DNA from 3 places in the Nonomuraea sp. NPDC005501 genome. Region 1 is predicted to be linked to each of the others. Evidence: riboswitches for the same ligand, from Rfam matches in the RefSeq annotation. Region 1 holds a riboswitch; each other region holds the start of a gene.
The links. A riboswitch is a leader RNA that binds a small molecule or an ion and turns the genes downstream of it on or off. The one in region 1 is predicted to bind cyclic di-AMP.
Positions count from the first base shown of each region.

Region 2: it holds a riboswitch for cyclic di-AMP, as region 1 does, so the genes downstream of both, ABZS51_RS41130 (hypothetical protein) here and ABZS51_RS14710 (C40 family peptidase) in region 1, are expected to answer to the same signal.
Region 3: it holds a riboswitch for cyclic di-AMP, as region 1 does, so the genes downstream of both, ABZS51_RS09970 (hypothetical protein) here and ABZS51_RS14710 (C40 family peptidase) in region 1, are expected to answer to the same signal.

Region 1 covers NZ_JBEXDT010000023.1:82,460-84,714, reverse strand. The annotation lists gene ABZS51_RS14715 (3-isopropylmalate dehydrogenase) at 1-683, opposite strand, end outside; cyclic di-AMP (ydaO/yuaA leader) riboswitch at 782-927, shown strand; gene ABZS51_RS14710 (C40 family peptidase) at 929-1,633, shown strand; gene ABZS51_RS14705 (hypothetical protein) at 1,808-1,930, opposite strand; gene serA (phosphoglycerate dehydrogenase) at 2,249-2,255, opposite strand, start outside.
Region 2 covers NZ_JBEXDT010000164.1:4,808-7,062, reverse strand. The annotation lists gene ABZS51_RS41130 (hypothetical protein) at 1-963, opposite strand; cyclic di-AMP (ydaO/yuaA leader) riboswitch at 968-1,103, opposite strand; gene galT (galactose-1-phosphate uridylyltransferase) at 1,171-2,250, opposite strand; gene ABZS51_RS41120 (DeoR/GlpR family DNA-binding transcription regulator) at 2,253-2,255, opposite strand, start outside.
Region 3 covers NZ_JBEXDT010000013.1:30,768-33,022, forward strand. The annotation lists gene ABZS51_RS09965 (alpha/beta fold hydrolase) at 1-96, opposite strand, end outside; gene ABZS51_RS09970 (hypothetical protein) at 361-1,176, opposite strand; cyclic di-AMP (ydaO/yuaA leader) riboswitch at 1,365-1,501, opposite strand; gene ABZS51_RS09975 (DUF5302 domain-containing protein) at 1,686-1,889, opposite strand; gene ABZS51_RS09980 (aldo/keto reductase) at 1,963-2,255, opposite strand, start outside.

The DNA of each region.
Region 1 (2,255 bases):
TGCGTGACGAAGAACATCGAGGCCGCGTCGATGTGACTGTAGTCGGTCGTGACCTCGGGGAACTCCTCGGCCACCCGGTTGACCGTGCGCTGCCAGAGGTCTCCGGCGTAGGTCAGCACGTTGGTCTTGTGGATGAGCGTGAGCTTCTTGCGCGGCCTCGACTGCGCCTTGGCGAAGGCGTAGCGCACCACGCGCTCCACGCCGTGGGCGGTGTTGAGCGACTCCTGGGTGGCGATCTCGTGCGGCGTGCCGCCGCGCATCACGCCGCCCGTGCCCGCGTACAGGCCCTCGGTGCCCTCGCGGATGACGATCATGTCGATGTCCTCGGCGCCGGCGCGGGCCAGCGGCGTCTCCACTCCCGGGTAGAGCTTGACCGGGCGCAGGTTGACGTAGTGGTCGAAGACGAAGCGCAGGCGCAGCAGCAGGTCGCGCTCCAGGATGCCCGGCGGCACGCTGGGGTCGCCGACGGCGCCGAGCAGGATCGCGTCGTAGCCGCGCAGCTCCTCCAGGACGGAGTCGGGCAGGGTCTCGCCGGTGCGGTGGTAGCGGGCGGCGCCGAGATCGTAGTGGGTGGCCTCGATCTTCGTGCCGACGGCTTCGAGCACCTTGAGCCCTTCGGTCACGACCTCGGTGCCGATGCCGTCCCCAGGGATCACTGCCAGGCGAATGTCGCGCGAATCCATGGCCGTACCCTACCGGCTCGTCTCGACTGCCGAACACACCATCTCACGTACCGGACATCCGTTTTGCCAGGTATTGCGGCCGTTTGACCGTTTCGTTAGAGTCCGTCGAGCCGAATCCGCGCAGCAGTTGCGTGGAGCCGGGGACCCATTCCCCTTTTCGGGGCGAATCGGCAGGTCACCGCCGTAGGGCCACTTCCAGGCCCGAGCCCGTCAGCTAACCCGGTAGGCCGTATGGAAGGACCTTCGTGTCTCGCATCGCCATGCTCGCCGCCGTCGCGACCGCAGGGGTCGCGCTCGCCGCCCCGGCCAGCGCCTCCCTCGCCTCCTCCCAGCCGTCGCGGCAAAGCACCCCCCTTCCCCCCACCTCTTCTGGAACGTTCCAGAACGCGTCCTCCTCGCTGCCGGGCAGCGTCAAGGAGGAGACCACGACGGCCCGCCTGACCTCGCCGATCGTCATGTTGACCGCGGCGGACGTCCAAGCCGCCCGCGACAAGAAGACCCCTCTCCCCGCCTGGAAACGGGCACTCAAGTTCGCCCTCGACAAACGCGGCACCCCGTACGTGTGGGGCGGCACCACCCGCAAGGGCTACGACTGCTCCGGCCTGACCTTGAAGGCCTACCAGCACGCCGGCATCCGGCTCCCCCGGACCGCGGCGGAGCAGTACCGGGCGTTCTCCCGGAAGATCTCCTGGAAGAACCTCAAGCCAGGGGACCTCGTCTTCTTCCACAACCTCGGGCACGTCGGGATGATCTCCAAGCCCGGGTACATGGTGCACTCCCCGCAGACGGGTGACGTGGTCAAGGTGGAGCGCCTGTCGGCCTGGCGCCGCGCCTCCTTCGTCGGCGCCGTCCGCCCGGACCCCAAGGGCGTCAAGGCGTGGGCCGCCATGAAGGCCGAGCGCAAGACCCCGGCCCCGGCCACCAACATCCCCGCGGCCACCATCCTGTGACACCCGTCAAGTGACGCCCATCCAGTGACACCTGTCCTGTGACCCACTGCCGGTAGGCCGGGCGCGACCGGCGGTCGCGCCCGGCCCACCGGCATGACGGGGATCAGGACAGGGTCAGGGACCGGCCGGCCGAGTCAGGAAACAGCCGGCCGAGTCAGGAGCAGCCGGGGAAGGTCAGCGCTGGTCGGCGGCCTGCGGGGCGCCGCCGTTGTCGCGGCGGTCCAGCGCGGTCTGCACGGCCTCGGCCGCCTCGTCGTCGCGCTCCTCGGCGCCGTTCCAGGAGTACATCTCATACATGTGGGTCATCTCGTTTCGCGGGGCGTCGTACAGACGGGAGTCGAATCCCGGCCGAGCATGAGCTCGCGGCACGGGAACACGGACCAGGCGATGGGACTGACGGCCGACGCGACGCCACACCGCGGCGGGTCGCCGGCCTGCCCTAACAGGCCCCGCCGCGGCAGGTAATGAGTACGAGAACCTGGCGCATTGCTAGCAATGTACCTTCCGGTCTCCCGGCTGTCTCCTAGGACGTCCTAATATCTCGCATCGTGAGACAAAAACGACCGCCGCCGGACAGGTGCTGTCCGGCGGCGGTCTTCGGGAAGGGGACGGCCGTCAGCCG
Region 2 (2,255 bases), on a different contig from region 1:
TCAGTTCATCGAGATGTGGACGTGGTCGAAGTGGTTCTCGGTGATGCTGCCGCGGTCCGACATGGCGCTCCATCCGGAGCCCTGGTTGATGCGCTGCCGCCAGATCACGTACTTCACCCCCAGCTTCGCCTTGTTCGCCAACGCCCAGGCCGCGAGGCGGTCGCCGAGGGCCTGGTTGGCGGCGCTGGGCATGGTGCCGCCCGAACTCATCATGAAGTCGCACGCCCGGCCCAGCGGGTGCTCGCCGCTCGACCCCGAGCGGAAGCAGCCGACCGTGAACGGCAGCGAGAAGTTCTTCTGGACCAGCGCGCGCATCGCCTGGGTGCGCGGGGTGATGTTGTCGGTGCCCGACGGCAGCTCGGGCGCCCAGGTGCCGTCGGAGCGGCGGCCGGTGCTGACCGGCACGAGATCCTTGAGCTTCTTCTCGATGTCGTCGATGACGTCCTGGGCCTCGTCGCGCCGCTTGGCGACGTCCGCCGTCTCGGCGCTGATCCTGGTGGCCAGGGCGGCGGCCTCGTCGGCCGCCCGCTTCTTCTCGTCGCGGGCCTTGGCGACGCCCGCCACGACCGTCTGCTGGTCGCGGGTCATCTGCTCCAGGACGGCCGCGCCGGCGGCGCTGTTGGGAAGCATGAAGCCGAGGACGGCCGGGTCGCCGTTCTGGTAGCGCAGCTGCGCGATCTCGGTGACCCGGCGCTCGGCCGTGGCGACCGCCTGCTCGGCGGCGGCGAGCCGCTTGCCGGCTGTGCCGGCAGCCTGCTGGGCCTTGGCCAGCTCGACCCGCTTGAGGTTGTAGCTCTCGATGAGCTTGTCGACCTTGCCGTTCAGTTTCTTCAGCTCGGCGCGCAGCTCGGATTCGCTGGGTTTGGGGGCGGCGGTCGCGGTGGCCGCGCCGAAGCCGGCGGTGGCGATCACGACGCCGATGACGAAGTTGATGGCAAGGCGCGTGGGGGACGCGGACGCCACGGAGTATTCCTCTCCCTCTGCCGGCCGGGTTAGCTGACGGGTTCGGGATGGGAGGTCCCTACCACCGAAGTGGATTCACCCCAGATGCGGTGGGTCCCCGGCTCCCGAGCGACGCGCCCGGGATTAGGCGTGTACCAGCTGTTACGGCCGGTACCGAAGGGATACTAGTAGTAAAGCGGAGGCCATGCGACTCCAATCAGAGATCAATCAGTGATCAACCTGTGATCGGAGCAGCCGGGCCGCCTCCTCGGGGAGCACGTCGTTGACGAACGCGCCCATCGCCGACTCCGACCCCGCCAAATACTTCAGCTTCCCGGGCGCCCGCCTGATGCTGAACAGCTCCAGGTGCAGGTACCCCAGCTCCCGGTCCTGCCGTACCGGGGCCTGGTGCCAGGCCGAGACGTACGGCATGGCGACGCCGAACATCCCGTCCAGGGCCCGCAGCACCGAGGTGTAGAGCGGCGCGAACGCGGCGCGCTCCTCCTCCGACAGCGCGGCGAGGTCGGGGACCTGCCGGTGCGGATAGACGTGCACCTCGAACGGCCACCGGGCCGCGGCCGGGACGAAGGCCGTCCACAGCTCGTTGGCGGCCACGACCCGGGTCCCGGCGGCGCGCTCGCCCGCCAGCACGTCCGCGAACAGGTTGCCCCCCTGCCGGGCCGCGTGCCGCGCGGCCGCGCCGAGCTGGAGCTTCGTGCGCGGCGTGACGTACGGGTAGGCGTAGATCTGCCCGTGCGGGTGGGTCAGCGTGATGCCGATCTCCTCGCCCCGGTTCTCGAAGCAGAAGACCTGCTCGACGCCGTCGATCGCGGACAGCTCGGCCGTACGGTCGGCCCAGGCCTCCATCACCAGCTCGACCTGCGCGTCGGACAGGCGGGAGAACGAGGAGGAGTGCTCCGAGGTGAAGCACACCACCTCGCACCGTCCCACCCCCGGACGAACCTCACTCAGACCCCCCACATCCTGATAAGTCCCGAGATTCATGGAGAAGGAGGGGAAACGGTTCTCGAAGACCACCACGTCATAGTCGCGCGCCGGGATCTCCGAGGCCCGCGTGTCCGTCGACGGGCACAGCGGGCACTCGTCCGCCGGAGGCATGAAGGTGCGCGTCTGCCGGTGCCCCGCGACCGCGATCCACTCCTCGGTCAGCGGGTCGTAACGCAGCTCGGAGGCCACCGGTCGCGGATCGAGCGGCCGGCGGTCGATCGCGCCGCGGTCGGCGTCGTCGCTCCGGTCGAAGTAGATCAGCTCCCGGCCGTCGGCCAGATGGGTGATGGTGCGCTTCACGGCTA
Region 3 (2,255 bases), on a different contig from region 1:
CTGGGCGCCGAGGCCCATGACGAGGAGGAGAGGACGACCCCCGGCCGCGCCGAAGCTCTCGTAGGCGATCTCGATGCCGTTGGCCTTCGCTCGCATGGTCACGAGAAACAGAATGACATTCGGATCGCGGGCCGGTAAAGCCCCCACGCGGGGACCCGTGTGCGCGGAAATGCGCGCACCCCGCCCCGGAACCGCCGGGGCGGCGGCGGTTCCGGAACGGGGTGGCGAGGTGGGGGCCTGGATGGAGAGGCAGGCAGGCCCCCGGGGGAGGCCGGACCGGACGGGGTGGCGTCCGGACCCGGCCGATGGTCGGGTGCCGGCCCGTGTGCCGCCTGAGGGGGCGGCATGCGGGCCGGGCGGTCAGCGCTGGACGAGCTTGCGCAGGCGGTCGCGGCCGAGGTACAGGCCGCCGCCGACCGCGGCCACGCCCACCAGGGCGAGGCTGGCCGAGGTGCTCAGACCCTCGTCGCCGGAGGCGGCGTCGCGGGCCTCGGTGCGGGTGGTGGGCTCGGAGGCGTTCACCACGCCGGCGTCGTCCTTGTCACGGGAGGAGACGGAGGTGCCCTTGCCCGCGGATCCGGCGCCGGACTCCTCCGGAGTGGTGGACTTGTCCTCGGCCAGCACCGGCGGCTTGGCCGGGTTGTGGTCGACGCGACGCCAGGCGCCGGTGGAGAAGGCGACCGGGTAGTTCTTCTTGCCCGCGCCGTTGCCCCACTTGGTGATGACGTAGCTCACCTTGATGTGGCCCTGGCCGCCGACACCGTCCACACCGAGCGTGCTGGAGTTGAAGCGGCCGCCGGTGAGCTGGGCGAAGGTCTTGGCGTCGAGGTCGAGCATGACGCCGCTGCTGGAGGGCACGCCCGGGCCGCGGTCCCCGACGAAGAAGGGGGCCTTCTTGCCCTTGTACATGACGTAGCCCTCGGTCATGAGCGGCCAGCTGGGGCTGGCTGCCAGACCCTTCTGCATGGGCTTGCCGCTGGCCGGCAGGCCGGTGTCACCGGCGCGGCCGGAGGAGTCGTCCCAGAAGTAGGAGGCGGTGGTCGAGCCCTTGAGGAGAACCTGCCGGCCTTCGTCGGTGTCGGCGTGCGCGGCCGTGGTGCCGGCGCCGATGGTGAGCGCGCCGAGTACGGCCGCCGTGAAGAGGCTGAAGGAACGCATGCCAAGTCGTTCGGACATGTGTTGAAAAAGTCCTTTACGTGGGGGTACAGAGGGGCGCGCTCCGAAGAGATGGGGACGCGTAGCCGGGCAGAACGCCGAACGGGCGCTACGCGAGAGCGCGAGAGAAGGTCAGGGGGAACGGGTGCCGCTCAGGAGGCGGCTGGTGACACTGCCCCGTCCGGGGGTACGCGGTAGCGCATGAAGTCTTGTCCTCTCCATCTCGCCTACCGGGTTAGCTGACGGGTTCGGACGTGGAGATGCCCTACCGGCCAGGTGCGGCCGGATTCACCCCAGAAGTGGGTCCCCGGTTCCCGCGCTGTGCGGGATTCGGCGCCGGCCAGTCGCCGCTTCCTGACGAAGGGCTAGGTCACTGACCGGAATGTGTTTGACTCTAGCCAGCGAACCGGACAAAAGCAAAGGTAAGCCCATAAATCGGGCGAAGATCTACCTTTCAGGCAAAGAAAAAGAGGGGTACGGCATGCCGTACCCCTCCAGGAAACCAGGTCTCAGCCCGTGCTCCGGGCGCCTCAGCCTCCGCTCTTGCGCCGGAAGGAACGCTTGCTGGCGGCCGGTCCGTGAGCGCCGTGAATCTTGGAAGCGTCGCCGCCCCTGCCACCAGCGCCCGAGTCGGCCTGCCGGGCACGCTTGCGCTCCAGCGCCTCACGGAACTTGCGCTTCAACTCGTCCTCGGGAGTTGCTTCGCTGGCTTCCGGCTCCGGTGTTTCCGTCATGAGGACCTCCTGGTGTTGGGGACATTCAAAGCTTCGCACGCCCGAACCCGCCGCGCGAAACCGGCGGGCCTCCTCAGCCGCCTAGAGCGGCGAGCTCCTCGGAGGTCAGGACCAGGTCCGCCGCCGCCACCGAGTCGAGGATGCTCTCCGGCCGGCTCGCCCCCGGGATCGGGACCACGACCGGGCTGCGCGCCAGCTCCCAGGCCAGGCAGACCCGCTGCGGAGACACCCCGCGCTGCTCGGCCACCCTGGCGAACCCCTCGTGCGCGCCGCCGAGCCGCCCCGCCGCGCTGATCCCGCCCAGCGGCGACCACGGCAGGAACGCCACGCCCAGCTCCTCGCACAGGTCCACCTCGGGCTCGCTGG